Regions from separate parts of the Pantoea sp. X-Soil-MYKO-1785 genome, predicted to be linked through region 2. Evidence: predicted binding sites of a transcription regulator. Region 2 holds the regulator's gene; the other holds the start of a gene.

What was found. The regulator CRP, encoded in region 2, controls carbon source genes, mostly activating them, when cyclic AMP is high. The targets are predictions, from matches to a motif close to ATGTGANNNNNNTCACAT.
Region 1: the regulator CRP is predicted to act here: its motif matches at 3,075-3,092, upstream of udp (uridine phosphorylase).

The regions. Positions count from the first base shown of each region.
Region 1 covers NZ_AP036000.1:187,477-195,371, forward strand. Annotated here, with positions in the region: gene metE (5-methyltetrahydropteroyltriglutamate--homocysteine S-methyltransferase) at 1-2,009, shown strand, start outside; gene AC6I8D_RS00860 (dienelactone hydrolase family protein) at 2,067-2,900, opposite strand; gene udp (uridine phosphorylase) at 3,203-3,964, shown strand; gene AC6I8D_RS00870 (tetratricopeptide repeat protein) at 4,062-5,330, shown strand; gene rmuC (DNA recombination protein RmuC) at 5,416-6,915, shown strand; gene ubiE (bifunctional demethylmenaquinone methyltransferase/2-methoxy-6-polyprenyl-1,4-benzoquinol methylase UbiE) at 6,991-7,749, shown strand; gene ubiJ (ubiquinone biosynthesis protein UbiJ) at 7,761-7,895, shown strand, end outside.
Region 2 covers NZ_AP036000.1:3,815,959-3,823,853, forward strand. Annotated here, with positions in the region: gene AC6I8D_RS18165 (OsmC family protein) at 331-735, opposite strand; gene crp (cAMP-activated global transcriptional regulator CRP) at 1,039-1,671, shown strand; gene AC6I8D_RS18175 (YccS/YhfK family putative transporter) at 1,729-3,804, shown strand; gene argD (bifunctional acetylornithine/succinyldiaminopimelate transaminase) at 3,806-5,026, opposite strand; gene AC6I8D_RS18185 (aminodeoxychorismate/anthranilate synthase component II) at 5,108-5,683, opposite strand; gene AC6I8D_RS18190 (putative adenosine monophosphate-protein transferase Fic) at 5,725-6,318, opposite strand; gene ficA (FicA/YhfG family antitoxin) at 6,308-6,478, opposite strand; gene ppiA (peptidylprolyl isomerase A) at 6,578-7,150, opposite strand; gene tsgA (MFS transporter TsgA) at 7,411-7,895, shown strand, end outside.

The DNA.
Region 1 (7,895 bases), 3.6 Mb from region 2:
AGGGTTCGGTTGATCTGGATACGCTGTTCCGTCTGGGTCGAGGCCGCGCGCCAACCGGCGAACCCGCGGCGGCGGCGGAAATGACCAAGTGGTTTAACACCAACTATCACTACATAGTGCCTGAGTTTACGCTGGGCCAGACTTTCCGGCTGGCCTGGACCCAGTTGCTGGATGAAGTCGACGAGGCGCTGGCGCTGGGCCACAACATCAAGCCGGTGCTGCTGGGGCCGGTGACTTATCTGTGGCTGGGTAAGGTCAAAGGGGAATCATTTGACCGTCTGTCGCTGCTGAAAGCGATCCTGCCGGTTTACCAGCAGGTGCTGGCCGAGCTGGCAAAACGCGATATCGAATGGGTGCAGATTGATGAACCCGCGCTGGCGCTGGAGCTGCCGCAGGCGTGGCGTGAGGCGTTTAAGCCCGCCTACGATGCACTGCAGGGACAGAGCAAACTGCTGCTCACCAGCTATTTCGACAGTATCAGTCAGAACATAGAGGTAATTCGCCAGCTGCCGGTGCAGGGGCTGCATGTCGATCTGGTGCATGGCCGGGATGATATTCAGCAACTGAATGAGCAATTGCCGGCCAGCTGGCTGCTGTCGCTGGGGGTAATCAACGGGCGTAACGTCTGGCGCGCCGATCTGAGCCGCTGGTTTGAGCGCCTGCAGCCGCTGATCGCGCAGCGTGCGCAGCTGTGGATCGGCTCCTCCTGCTCGCTGCTGCACAGCCCTATCGATCTGAGCGTTGAGAGCCGGCTGGATGAGGAAGTGAAAAGCTGGTTCGCCTTCGCGCTGCAGAAATGTACCGAACTTTCGCTGCTGACCCAGGCGCTCAACCACAACGATGCCGCGTCACTGGAGGTCTGGAGCGCGCCGGTTCGCGCCCGCGCTCACTCCAGTCGCGTTCATAACGCCGCGGTCGCTCAGCGCCTGCAGGCCATCACGCCACAGGACAGCGAACGTCGCAGCCGCTACAGCGAGCGGGCTAAAGCACAGCGCCAGCGCTTTAATCTGCCCGCCTGGCCGACCACCACCATTGGCTCTTTCCCACAAACCCCGGAGATTCGTGGCCTGCGCCTCGATTTCAAACAGGGTCGTCTCGACAGCAATCACTACCGCACCGGCATCGCTGAACATATCAAACAGGCGATTACAGAGCAGGAGCGGCTGGGGCTGGATGTGCTGGTGCACGGCGAAGCGGAACGTAACGATATGGTTGAATACTTTGGCGAGCATCTGGATGGTTTTGTTTTCACTCAGAACGGCTGGGTACAGAGCTATGGCTCACGCTGCGTAAAACCGCCGGTGATTATTGGCGACGTCAGCCGGCCGGAAGCGATCACCGTTGAGTGGGCGAAGTATGCTCAGTCGCTGACGGACAAACCGGTGAAAGGGATGCTGACCGGTCCGGTGACCATTCTCTGCTGGTCATTCCCGCGTGAAGATGTGTCACGTGAAACCATCGCAAAACAGATTGCACTGGCGCTGCGTGATGAAGTGGCCGATCTGGAAAAAGCCGGCATTGGCATTATTCAGATTGATGAACCGGCGCTGCGCGAAGGGCTGCCGCTGCATCAGTCCGACTGGGCTGCCTATCTGAACTGGGCAGTCGAGGCATTCCGCCTGAATGCCGCTGTGGCGCAGGATGACACCCAGATCCACACCCATATGTGTTACTGCGAGTTTAACGACATCATGGATTCCATTGCTGCGCTGGATGCCGATGTGATTACCATTGAAACCTCGCGCTCTGACATGGAGCTGCTGGCGTCGTTTGAACACTTTGACTATCCGAATGAAATTGGCCCGGGCGTCTACGACATTCACTCGCCTAACGTACCGGAGGTCGAGTGGATTGAAGCGCTGTTACTGAAAGCGGCGAAGCGTATTGCGCCGCACCGGCTGTGGGTGAATCCGGACTGCGGGCTGAAAACGCGTGGCTGGACCGAAACGCGGCTGGCGCTGGCAAATATGGTCACTGCGGCAAAAAATCTGCGGGCTAAAACGGTGTAAACGGGCGACAGGCGGGGAAGGGGAAATAATCGGGGCGCGCAGGCGCCCCTTTTTCGCTTACTGTGAGGCTACGCCATACTGCCTGAACCAGGCCAGCATCCGCGCCCAGCCATCGCTGGCTGATTCAGCATGATAGCTCGGACGATAGTCAGCATTAAACGCATGCCCGGCGTCGGGATAGACGATGATTTCGGCGGTGGCATTGGCAGCGTGCAGTGCCTGACGCATCTGCTCAACGCTCTCCAGCGGAATGCCCTCATCCTGACCGCCGTATAAGCCTAATACCGGGGCGCTCAGATCGACGGCGACATCTATCGGGTGTTTCTGCTGCTTCATGGTCCGATCGCCGGTCAGTCGTCCATACCAGGCGACTGCGGCACGCAGCTGTGGATTGTGCGCTGCATAGAGCCAGCTGATGCGGCCGCCCCAGCAGAACCCGGTAATGCCCATCCGCCGGATATCCCCGCCGTTACGCGCCGCCCAGTTGGCGGCATGATCAAGATCGGACAGCACCTGGCTGTCGGGCACCTTACTCACCAGCTCGCTGAATAACGTTGGAATATCGTGGTAATCGTTGGGATCGCCTTCACGGAAGTAGAGTTCCGGAGCGATGGCCAGATAGCCTTCCAGCGCCAGCCGACGGCAGATATCACGAATGTGCTCATGCACCCCGAAAATTTCCTGAACCACCAGCACCACCGGCAGCGGACCCTCTGCCGATTTTGGTCGGGCAAAAAACGCGGGCATATTTTCGCCCTGGCTTGGCACTGAGGTCTCACCCGACTGAATCGCCGGACTGTCGGTAATAATGGTGGTGGAGGCGGTCGGCTGAACGGCAGGCGCAAAGGTTCCTGCCGCGGCTTTTTGTGTCATATTATCACTGGTTTTCATTATTCTCTCCGTGCAAGCAATTGCGCAATCACGTAACTATAGCCTGGCCGGAAACGGTGCGAGCCAGACGTCGGGTAACAGAGTCAGCAGCGGACAATATCACCCACCTCTTTAACACTGCGATGAACCCGACACAGCCCCGCCGACCGCAATGACGGCAAATCCGATGTGATAATGTGATGATCATCACATTGTTTTTAGTGAAAAATGTAACTTTCATTTTCTTAAGTGAATGTTGTCACATATTTATCGGGCGTGCTGACGTAGAGTGACGCGCTACCTTCCCTTAACAGGAGTCTGAAATGACACAGTCTGACGTTTTCCATCTTGGCCTGACTAAAGCCGATCTGCAGGGCGCCACCCTGGCGATTGTGCCCGGCGATCCGGAGCGCGTGAAGAAAATTGCCGGACTGATGGAGGATGCCACGCATCTGGCCTCACACCGTGAATTCACCAGCTGGCTGGCAAAACTCGACGGTAAGCCGGTGGTGGTCTGTTCAACCGGCATCGGCGGTCCTTCTACCTCGATTGCGGTTGAGGAACTGGCACAGCTTGGCGTGCGCACTTTCCTGCGCGTTGGCACCACCGGCGCTATCCAGCCACACATCAACGTTGGCGATGTGCTGGTAACTACCGGTTCCGTGCGTCTCGACGGTGCCAGCCTGCATTTCGCACCGATGGAGTTTCCGGCAGTGGCCGACTTTGCCTGTACCACGGCGTTGGTGGCGGCGGCAGAAGCCTGTGGCGCAAAAACCCATATCGGCATTACCGCCTCTTCTGACACCTTCTATCCGGGACAGGAACGCTACGACACCTTCTCTGGTCGGGTGGTGAATCGCTTCCAGGGATCGATGAAAGAGTGGCAGGCGATGGGCGTACTCAACTATGAGATGGAATCCGCTACACTGTTAACTATGTGCGCCAGCCAGGGCCTGCGCGCCGGCATGGTGGCTGGTGTGATCGTTAACCGCACCCAGAAAGAGATCCCGGATGCGGTGACGATGAAACAGACCGAGAGCGATGCGGTAAAAATTGTGGTTGAAGCGGCACGCCGCTTGTTATAACCCTCACAGCCAGGCAGCAGGTTAACGGGCCGCTATGAGGCCTGCCTGCTGCCGGATAACCCCGGCGCAGCCTTTCAACGGACTCTGAGAGTGCCCGATGCGCAAAACTATTCCCGTTCGTCGTCCCGCCGTTAACCCGAATTCCGCCGCGCTCAATGCCCGTATGGAGAGCAGTGCTGCTCAGTTCCGCGCCGCCATGCAGCAGGGCGATTATGCGCAGGCCGTCCGCTCTTGCGAAGAGGTGTTGCGTTATCAGCCTCACCAGATGCAGGTACTGAGCGACTACGCGCTCTGCCTGATGCGTCTTGGCCAGCATCACAAAGCGTACAAAACCTACCAGAAAATTTACCAGTCGCCGCCGGCCGTGCGCGCCACCGCGTCAGAAACCTGGCTGGATGGCCTGACCGAAGTGTGTGGCTGGCTGGATAAGCAGGATGAGGTGGCGCGTTACGGCCTGGAATCGCTGATGCAGTCAGACGCCCGCTTTCGTCAGGGGCCGCGGGTCGCCTTTCCTGCTGCGCAGCCTGAGCCAATCGATCTCAGCCAGCCGCGGCAGAACGTGATCGCGTTCAGTCTGTATGGCGACCAGCCGCGCTACTGTGAAACCCTGATTAAAAACGTTGAGGTGGCACCGCAGCTCTTTCCCGGCTGGATCTGCCGCATCTATCTGGATGACAGCGTGCCGCAGCATGTCTGGCAACGGCTCGATCAGCCCCACGTTGAGCGGGTTGATATGTCGCAGGAAAAAACGCTGTTCCCGACGCTGTGGCGCTTTCTGGTGATGGACGATCCCAGCGTTAAACGCTTTATTGTGCGTGATGCCGACTCGCTGCTCTCCGAGCGTGAAGCGGCGGCGGTCAACGCCTGGCTGGCATCGCCGTACTGGTTCCACCACATGCGCGACTATTTTTCTCACACCGAGTTACTGCTGGCCGGCATGTGGGGCGGCTGCCATGGCGTTTTCCAGCAGGTTGAACAAACGATGCGCGCGTTTATTGCACAGTATCGTGGCAGCGAACGCTTTACCGATCAGTACTTCCTCAAGACGGCGCTGTGGCCAACGGTGCGTGAAAGCATTCTCAATCATGATGAGCTGTTTTATTTCCATCAGGCTCAGCCGTGGCCGGCGCATCCGCCGGTACGCTGGCAGATGCCCCGCTTTCACGTTGGCAGCAACGTGGGCTTTGCCAGCCTGACCGGACAGTCCGCCGCCGCCGACGGCAGCCAGCAGATGGTGGACATTCGCGCGGGCGGCAAAAGCTGGCAATATCCGGTCCGGGTGAAACATGGCCAATGGCTGCTGCCGATGCCGTTCTTCCTGATTGAAGACTGGCAAGCCGGAAAGCTGACGGTGACCGTGAGGTAAGTGGTTGAGTGGCGGTAAATATATCTGGACATTCATACAGTGCGACTCTACCTTTTCCCTCAGCAGCTTGAGTCGCGGGGAAATCATGGATCAGCACATCATTATCAGCGTCTGCCTGGCGCTCGCCGGTGCAGGGATTGGCTGGATGCTGGCACAGTTACGTGTCGGTCATCAGGCCGCCAGTTTTTTAACCGAGCGCCGTCTGCTGGAAGAGGCACAACAGCGCCAGCAGCAGCAGATTGAACAGCTTCAGCAGCAGGCGCAGCAGCGTGAGCAGGAACTGCGTCAGCTTCATGGTGCGCTGAGTGGTGCCAATGAACGTCTGCAACAGCTCGATTACTGGCGCAACGAGAGCGAACAGCTTAACCGGGAACTGCGCAACCAGCTGGAAGTCAACAGCGCCCAGGAAGCGGAGCTGCGTGAGGTAACCATCCGTCTTGAAGAGACCCGCTTCGCCGCTGAAGAGAAGCAGCGTCTGCTGACCAACAGCGAGCAACGCCTCAGCGCCCAGTTTGAAAACCTCGCCAACCGTATTTTCGAAAATAGCGGCCGCCGCGTCGATGAACAGAATCGCCAGAGCCTCGACAGCCTGATCGGCCCGCTGCGTGAACAGCTGGATGGTTTCCGTCGTCAGGTGCATGAGAGCTTTGGCGCGGAAGCGCGTGAGCGGCACACCCTGACCCACGAAATCCGTCAGTTACAGCAGCTTAATGCGCAAATGGCGCAGGAAGCGCTCAACCTTACCAAAGCGCTGAAAGGCGACAATAAAATTCAGGGTAACTGGGGCGAAGTGGTGCTCAGCCGGGTGCTGGAAGCGTCCGGGCTGCGTGAAGGCTATGAGTATGAAACCCAGGTCAGCATTCAGTCGGAGCAGCAGGGCAGGATGCAGCCGGATGTGATTGTGCGTCTGCCGCAGGGCAAAGATGTGGTGGTGGACGCCAAAATGACGCTGGTCGCCTATGAGCGTTACTTCAATGCGGAAGATGAGGTTGAGCGTGAACAGGCGATTCAGGAACATGTCAGCGCGATGCGCAGCCACATTCGTCTGCTGGGGCGTAAAGATTATCAACAATTGCCCGGTTTACGCTCGCTTGATTATGTGTTGATGTTTATTCCGGTCGAACCGGCGTTTTTGCTGGCGATCGATCGCCAGCCAGAGCTGATTGGCGAGGCGCTGCAGCAGAATATCATGCTGGTCAGTCCCACCACGCTGCTGGTGGCGCTGCGTACCATCAATAACCTGTGGCGTTACGAGCACCAAAGCCGCAATGCGCAGCGTATCGCTGACCGCGCCACCCGGCTGTATGACAAAATGCGGCTGTTCGTCGATGACATGAGCGGGATTGGTCACAGCCTGGATAAGGCGCAAATCAGCTACCGCGAGGCGATGAAAAAACTGGCCGAAGGACGCGGCAACCTGATTGCGCAGACGGAAGGTTTCCGTGCGCTGGGGGTTGAAGTGAAACGGTCGATTAATCCTCAGCTGGTGGAGCGAGCGATGCCGGAAAATCCGGCGGATGAAGAGCCGGACGATGACGAGGATGCGGATGACAGAGCCATGCGTGTGAGACGCCTCCACGAATAGTATGGGCGCAGCGTGCCTGGCTTCCGTGACTCTGATACACTTCGGGAAGTATTGTTTGTGGAGCAGGTAAAACCGATGGCAGATGAATCACAGCAGGAAACCACCCATTTTGGCTTTCAGACGGTCGCCAAAAGCGAAAAAGCCGACAAAGTCGCGGATGTGTTTCACTCCGTAGCGGCAAAATATGACCTGATGAACGATTTGATGTCCTTTGGCGTCCATCGAGTCTGGAAGCGTTTTACAATTGACAGCAGCGGCGTACGTCGCGGTCAACGCGTGTTGGATCTGGCCGGCGGAACCGGCGATCTGACGGCTAAATTTTCTCGCCTGGTGGGCGAAACCGGTCAGGTAGTACTGGCCGATATCAACAGTTCGATGCTGAAGATGGGCCGTGAAAAGCTGCGCAATCTCGGCGTAGTCGGCAACGTGAGCTACGTGCAGGCCAACGCAGAAGCCCTGCCGTTCCCGGATAACTACTTCGACTGCATCACCATCTCCTTCGGCTTACGCAACGTAACGGAAAAAGAGAAGGCGCTGGCCTCCATGTTCCGTGTGCTGAAGCCGGGCGGGCGGTTACTGGTACTGGAATTCTCCAAACCGGTGATTGATCCGCTGAGCAAAGCTTATGACGCTTACTCGTTCCACATTCTGCCGCGTATCGGGCAGCTGGTAGCGCAGGACGCCGAGAGCTATCGCTATCTGGCCGAATCGATCCGCATGCATCCCGATCAGGAAACGTTGAAAGCGATGATGAACGACGTCGGTTTTGAAAATACCACTTACTCCAATATGACCGGCGGCATTGTGGCCTTACACCGTGGATTTAAGTTCTGAGTGAGATGGTGATGAACCTAACGCCCTTGATTACCGCGGGCCTGGAAACAGCGCTGAACCGCATGTTGTATCGCGATCGCGGCCTGAAGGCGGCACGGCAACGTCTGACCGGTAAGGTCCTGATGCTGCGTCTGAGCGAGTTTTCT
Region 2 (7,895 bases):
CAGCGCGGGCCATCCCTGGCCCGCGATGCTTTGCTACAGGCATATGCTCCCTTCGCTTCACGTCCGACAACCGCATCCGGTTTCAGGAAGGTCGCTACAGACAAACCCTGGGCAGAAAGAATCTGGCAGCAATAGATAAGTTCAACACGCAGGGAACCGGGTCAGAAGAGGAAAGCGTCCCGCGCCAGGGACGGCGCGGGTCGAGCGGCCAGGGATTGGCTTAAGCGACTTTCCGATCTGACCCGGTTCCCTGCCCAGGCACAGTCTTAAATCAACCTGCATCAGATACTGGAAGTGAAGTTAGCAGGTCTGCAATGACCCTTGCGGCTATTACAGTTCGATCACTTCATAGCTGTGGGTGATGGTGACGCCTTTACCCAGCATGATAGCGACCGAGCAATATTTTTCAGCAGAAAGATCCACCGCGCGTGAGACCGCCTTATCCTGTAGCGCTTTGCCGCTCACGATAAAGTGCAGGTTGATGTGCGTAAAGATTCGCGGCGCTTCTTCACGACGTTCTGAGGTCAGTTTCACTTCACAATCAGCCACATCGTTGCGACCTTTTTGCAGAATTGAAACCACGTCGATGGCGCTGCATCCGCCTGCCGCCATCAGCACCATCTCCATTGGGCTGGGCGCTTTATCACCCGAATTGCCATCCATTAACACCTGATGACCGGATGACGACTCACCGAGGAATGTCAGTCCTTCTACCCATTTCACTCTTGCCTGCATGATTTTCGCTCCAGAATATGCGGTTTTGCCGTCAGAGTACGCTTTCGCCTGGTAAACAGCAATCCAGAGAAATCCGCTGTTAGCTGAAGCGAGACAACAGAAGACAGTCGGCAAAAGCTGTGCTACAAACAGTGCTGAAAATATTTTTCGTCACCTGATGGCGAAGCCGGGAAGAATGATGCGCACTGCGCCGAATGCAGCCCGAATAATTTCCTGTAAGGGAAACGCTTGAAGCTTTCATCGCCTGACAGGGAAAACTGCCCCCTGTATTTTGGGCACGATTACAACAGAGGATAATAGCGAATGGTTCTCGGCAAACCGCAAACAGACCCTACACTCGAATGGTTCCTGTCCCATTGCCATATTCACAAGTATCCATCCAAAAGTACGCTGATTCATCAAGGTGAAAAAGCTGAAACGCTTTACTACATCGTGAAAGGTTCCGTTGCGGTTCTGATCAAAGATGAAGAAGGCAAAGAGATGATTCTTTCTTACCTGAATCAGGGCGATTTCATTGGCGAGCTTGGCCTGTTCGAAGAAGGTCAGGAGCGCAGCGCCTGGGTACGTGCGAAAACCGCGTGCGAAGTGGCGGAGATTTCCTACAAGAAATTCCGTCAGCTGATCCAGGTTAACCCGGATATCCTGATGCGACTGTCGTCGCAGATGGCGCGTCGCCTGCAGGTTACGTCTGAAAAAGTGGGTAACCTCGCTTTCCTCGACGTGACCGGACGCATTGCTCAGACTCTGCTTAACCTGGCGAAGCAGCCAGACGCCATGACGCATCCCGACGGCATGCAAATTAAAATTACTCGTCAGGAAATTGGCCAAATCGTTGGTTGTTCACGTGAAACCGTGGGCCGTATTTTGAAGATGCTGGAAGATCAGAATCTGATCTCTGCACACGGCAAAACCATCGTCGTTTACGGCACCCGCTAATTCCTGTCACCCACGGCGTGATGGCAACATCGCGCCGTTATTGTTTGTGTTGGGCCGATGTGGCGTCGAATTATTTACCATCCTGAAGTCAACTACGCCTTGCGGCAAACCCTGGTGCTCTGTCTGCCCGTGGCGCTGGGCTGGCTGGCTGGCGACCTGCAAAAAGGTCTGCTGTTCTCGTTAGTTCCCGCCTGTTGCAATATCGCCGGTCTGGATACCCCGCATAAACGCTTCTTCAAACGCCTGATTGTCGGCGGCAGCCTGTTTGCGCTCGGCAGCTTCCTGATTCAGTGGCTGACGCAGCACGCCATTCCGCTGCCGCTGATTCTGTTCGCCTTGCCGTTGCTGCTGGGGGTCACCGGCGAAATCAGTCCGCTACACGGCCGCCTGCTGCCCGGCACCCTGATCGCCGCCATCTTCACGCTGAGCCTGATTGGCCGTATGCCGATCTATGTGCCGCCGCTGCTCTATATCGGCGGCACGCTATGGTATGGGCTGTTTAACTGGTTCTGGTTCTGGCTGTGGAAAGAGCAGCCGATGCGTGAAAGCCTGAGCCTGATCTACCGCGAACTGGCCAACTATTGCGATGCCAAATATACCCTGCTGACCCAGCTGACCGACCCGGAAAAGGCCCTGCCGCCGCTGCTGGCGCGCCAGCAGAAAGTGGTCGATATGATCACCACCTGTTACCAGCAGATGCACATGCTTTCCGCCAGCCGGGATCACAGCCATAAGCGGCTGACCCGCGCCTTTCAGGTGGCGCTGGACCTGCAGGAACACATCTCGGTCAGCCTGCATCAGCCGGAAGAGGTGCAGAAACTGGTGGAGCAGAGCCATGCCGAAGCGGTGATCCGCTGGAATGCCCAGACTATTTCGGCCCGCTTACGGGTGCTGGCGGATAACATTCTCTATCACCAGTTGCCGGATCGTTTTGGCATGGAGAAGCAGCTCAGCGCGCTGGAAAAAATTGCCCGTCAGCATCCTGATAATCCGGTGGGGAATTTCTGCCTCTATCACTTCAATCGTATTGCGCGGGTGCTTCGCACCCAAAAGCCGCTCTATCAACGTGACCTGATGGCCGATCGCCAGCGCCGTCTGCCGCTTTTGCCGGCGCTGCGCAGCTACCTGTCGTGGCGTTCATCGGCGCTGCGCACCGCCGGTCGCTTTGCGGTGATGCTGATGCTGGGCAGCGCGCTGGCGCTGTTTTTCAACATTCCTAAGCCGTACTGGATTCTGATGACCATTATGTTCGTCAGCCAGAACGGCTACGGTGCCACCCGCGTCCGCATCCAGCACCGGGCGCTGGGCACGTTTGCCGGTCTGGTGATTGCGGCTGCCACCTTACGCCTGGCGGTGCCGGAGTCGCTGGTGCTGCTGATCATGCTGCTGATCACCTTTATCAGCTACCGGTTTACCCGCCAGTTTTACGGCTGGTCGATGATTGGTTTTACGGTGACGGCGGTCTACTCGCTGCAGCTGCTGTCGCTGAACGGGGCGCAGTTCCTGCTGCCACGCCTGATGGATACGCTGATGGGTTGCCTGATCGCCTTTGGCGGAATGCTGTGGCTGTGGCCGCAGTGGCAGAGCGGCTTACTGCGGCAGAACGCCCACGACGCACTGGAAACCTATCAGGATGCGCTACGGCTGCTGCTGGGGGCGGAACAGTCGCCGGAGAAACTGGCGTACCAGCGGATACGGGTCAATCAGGCGCACAATGCGCTGTTTAACTCCCTGAACCAGGCGATGCAGGAACCGGCTTTCAACGCTCAGTACCTCAAAGATATGCGTCTGTGGGTCACCCACAGCCAGTTTATTGTTGAGCACATCAATGCAATGACGATTCTGGCGCGCGAACACACCATGCTGACCGCCTCGTTAGCTGAGCGCTATCTGCAGTCCTGCGAAATTGCGCTGCAACGTTGTCAGCAGCGGCTGGAATATGACGGTGCCAGTTCGCAGGTTAACCTGCTGGATGAGGTAGAAAATATTAATGAAGGGCCGGTGACAGTCGTCGAACAGCATGTGCGCCGTATTCTGGATCATCTGAGCGTGATGCACACCATTTCTTCTCTGGCGTGGAGCCAGCGACCGCAACATGGCCGCTGGCTGATCAGACGGTTACGCAAAAACTAAATCAGCCGCTAATCACCTTGCCGACGGCGGCGGCGAAGCGGCGCATGCCCTCTTCGATGTCGGCGGGTTCGATGATCAGCGAAGGTGCAAAACGCATCACGTCGGTGCCGGCCACCAGCACCATTACCCCTTCTGCGGCTGCCGCATTGAGGATATCGCGCGCCTTGCCGCTATGCTGAGGCTTCAGCGCCGCGCCAATCAGCAGGCCTTTGCCGCGAATATCACTGAACAGATCGTACTTCGCATCAATCGCCTGCAGCGCGCTGACAAATTGCTGACGCCGGACGCTAACGCCTTCCAGCACCGCCGGGGTATTGATAATGTCCAGCGCGGTCTCGGCAATGGCGCAGGCCAGCGGATTGCCGCCGTAGGTGGTGCCGTGCACGCCAGGCGCCATGGTAGAGGCGATCTCATGGGTGGTCAGCATGGCGCTGACCGGGAAACCGCCGCCCAGTGCTTTGGCCGAGGTCAGAATATCGGGCTGCACGCCATAGTGCTCATAAGCAAACAGCTTGCCGCTGCGTCCCATACCGCTCTGGACTTCATCCAGCACCAGCAGCGCCTGATATTGATCGCACAGTTCACGCAGCCCATGCATAAATTCTTCGGTTGCGGGCACCACGCCGCCCTCGCCCTGAATCGGCTCAACCACGATAGCGCAGGTGTGATCGTCGATAACCGCCTTAACCGCAGCCAAATCATTGAACGGCACGTGGACGATATCGGCCGGTTTGGGGCCAAAGCCATCAGAATATTTTGGCTGTCCGCCAACTGTTACGGTAAACAGCGTCCGGCCGTGGAAAGCGTTGTGGAAGGCGATAATCTTACTTTTGAACGGACTGTGACGTTTGCAGGCGTAATAGCGTGCCAGCTTAAACGCCGCCTCATTCGCTTCTGCACCGGAGTTGGCGAAAAACACCCGCTCAGCAAAGGTGGCGCTGATTAACTTGCTGGCGAGACGCAGCGCCGGTTCGTTGGTGAAGACGTTACTGGTATGCCACAGCGTTTCGCCCTGGCTTTTCAGCGTTTCCACCAGCGCAGGATGGCAATGGCCGAGCGCGGTCACGGCGATGCCGCCCGAAAAGTCGATATACTCTTTGCCCTGCTGATCCCAGACGCGGCTGCCCTTGCCTTTCACCGGCACGAACTGCGCTGGTGCATAAACAGGCAAAATAACGTTATCGAACGTTTCCCGTGTGACCGCAATTTTTTCGGCTGCCATTAGTGACCCCATTTGAATGATCGTTGTACTGCCGTGAAATAATAATCACAAAATATGCATAAAAAATCACTTAAAGGCAAACTATTGCGACAGGAAGTTGCGCAGCAGCTGGTGTCCCTGCTCGCTGAGAATGCTTTCAGGATGGAATTGCACCCCTTCCAGCGCCAGAGTTTTATGGCGGATCCCCATGATTTCGTCGGGTTGACCGTCACGCAGGCTCCAGGCGGTGACTTCAAAGGCGTCAGGCAGCGTATCGCGTTTTACGATCAATGAATGGTAACGGGTGACGGTAAGTGGATTATTCAGCTGGCGGAACACGCCGCTGTTGCTGTGCTGAATCAGCGAGGTTTTACCGTGCATCACCTGACGGGCGCGCACCACCTCGCCGCCCCACGCCTGAGCAATCGCCTGATGTCCGAGGCAAACGCCCAGCACCGGCAAACGTCCGGCAAAGTGGCGAATCGCCGCCAGTGAAATACCGGATTCGTTGGGAGTACAGGGTCCCGGGGAGATCACCAGATGGGTCAGCGGCAGCGCATCCATTTGCTGCAGGGTGATGGCATCGTTGCGCACCACCCGAACCTGCGCGCCCAGCTCGCAGAAATATTGATAAAGATTCCAGCTAAAGGAGTCGTAGTTGTCGATCAGCAGCAGCATGACTAATCCAGAGTGGTTAACAGCGCCGCTATTCTACGCGGTTACGTCGGCTCGCTCACCACTTTCGCAAATACCTGCTCCAGCGGCTGCAGGTCGCCGGCAACGCCTGCCTGATTCGCCGCCCGCCAGCTTTCGGCATCGGTCGCCTCCCATGCCAGCAGATAACCAGCATGCAGCGCCAGCTGCTCGAAAAAGATGCGTTGCGCCCGGCCATTTCCTTCCCGGAAAGGATGCAGCACGTTGATTTCACAGTAGTAGTGGGCGATACGCTGTACAAAGGCATCACGCGGCAGGTCGGCGAGGCCGTTTTCCTCTTCCAGCGCCGCCATCAGCGCATTGCCCTCTTTTTCGATATATTCGAAATGGCAGAACGGCGTCTCGTCGCGCCAGATATCGATGGTGCGCAGCTCACCGGCCCAGCTGTAAACATCCTGGAACAGGGTACGATGAATCAGCCGCAGCCACGGCAAGCCGGCATTACGCGGGCCCAACTCCAGCGTCGCCAGACGAGCCGCACTGAAGCTCAGTTCCGCTTTACGCAGCTGGACAGCGTCGTGAATATCGAGCAGGTTCTTCAGCACGTTGTCGTTATGCCACAGGTAGGGATCCTGGCTGACCGCGATATTAGAGACCATATTGCCTCCTCAGCGAAGCCAGTCGTGCCGCCGCCTCGTCGCCTTTTACCGCAGATTCATTGTGACTGAAGCCTTCCAGCCGACAGCTGGCCTGATAGCTGGCGCTGCGCCGCTGTTGCCACAATGTGGCCTTTTGTTTCTCGGTGAGTTTGTTCGCCATGCCGCCTCCTGCTCAGGTTTTTGCCCTAAGTATAAGAGCATTTTCTGGCTTTGCCGGAGTGGGGAAAGCGCCGCCATCGACAGATGACGGCCTGAAGCGTTAAGGCAGAACTTTAGCGGAGAGGATAACTACCGGTTTAGACGGGACATTCTGGTAAGGACCGACATCTTTGGTCGGTACCTGAGAAATTTTTTCAGCCACATCCTGACCTTTCACAATCTTACCGAATACCGCATAGCCAAAATCACGCTGGCCATGGTCGAGGAACGCGTTATCGGCCACGTTGAGGAAGAACTGGCTGGTGGCGCTGTCTTTATCAGCGGTGCGGGCCATTGAGATGGTACCGCGCAGGTTACGCAGGCCGTTATCCGCCTCATTTTTGATCGGCGCATTGGTCTGCTTCTGCTGCATGTCGGTGGTAAAGCCGCCGCCCTGCACCATAAAGCCTGGGATCACGCGATGAAAAATGGTGTTGTTGTAGAAGCCACTGTTGACGTAATCAACAAAGTTTTTCACCGAGACCGGCGCTTTTTGGTCATTCAGTTCGAGTTCGATATTGCCGGCGGAGGTGGTGAGCAGAACATGAGTATCGCCTTTTGCGGCCAGGGCCGAGGCAGAAACAGATGAGAGCGCTAACAGGGTAATCGCCGCTGTTAAAGTACGTTTAAACATGAAAGATTCCTTACCTTGGAGAGCTAGCTCAAAAACGTGATTGATTGTAAAGAGCATGTAATACAAGAGCCAGCGTTTTACCTATATTTACGCTGCGGCTCAAAAAGCGCGAGCAATCGATAAACCCCGGCAATTGCGTGATTAAAATCACACAACACATGAAATGTAGATCTCCAGTTTCACTGGTTGTTTATTAAGATCACAGTTCCGTTTACACTTTCTGACACTTTTTGCCACCGGTTTCCTAACAGGTTCAGAACATGACAAACCGTAATCGTATCGGCCTTACCTGGATAAGCTTCTTCTCGTATGCGCTTACCGGCGCATTGGTGATCGTCACCGGCATGGTAATGGGCGATATCGCGAAAGATTTCCAGATCCCCATCTCCAGCATGAGTAACACCTTCACTTTCCTGAACAGCGGGATCCTGGCCGCCGTTTTCCTCAATGCCTGGCTGATGGTTATCGTGCCACTCAAGCGCCAGCTGATTTTCGGTTTCGTCCTGATGGTACTGGCGATTATTGGCTTAATGACCAGCCGCGATCTCAGCATCTTCTCGCTCTGCATGTTCGTGCTGGGTGTGGTCAGCGGCATTACCATGTCGATCGGGACATTCCTGATTACCCACATGTATGAAGGACGCCAGCGCGGCTCACGCCTGCTGTTTACCGACTCCTTCTTCAGCATGGCGGGCACGCTGTTCCCGGTGCTAGCGGGTATCCTGCTGGCGCGTCAACTGCCATG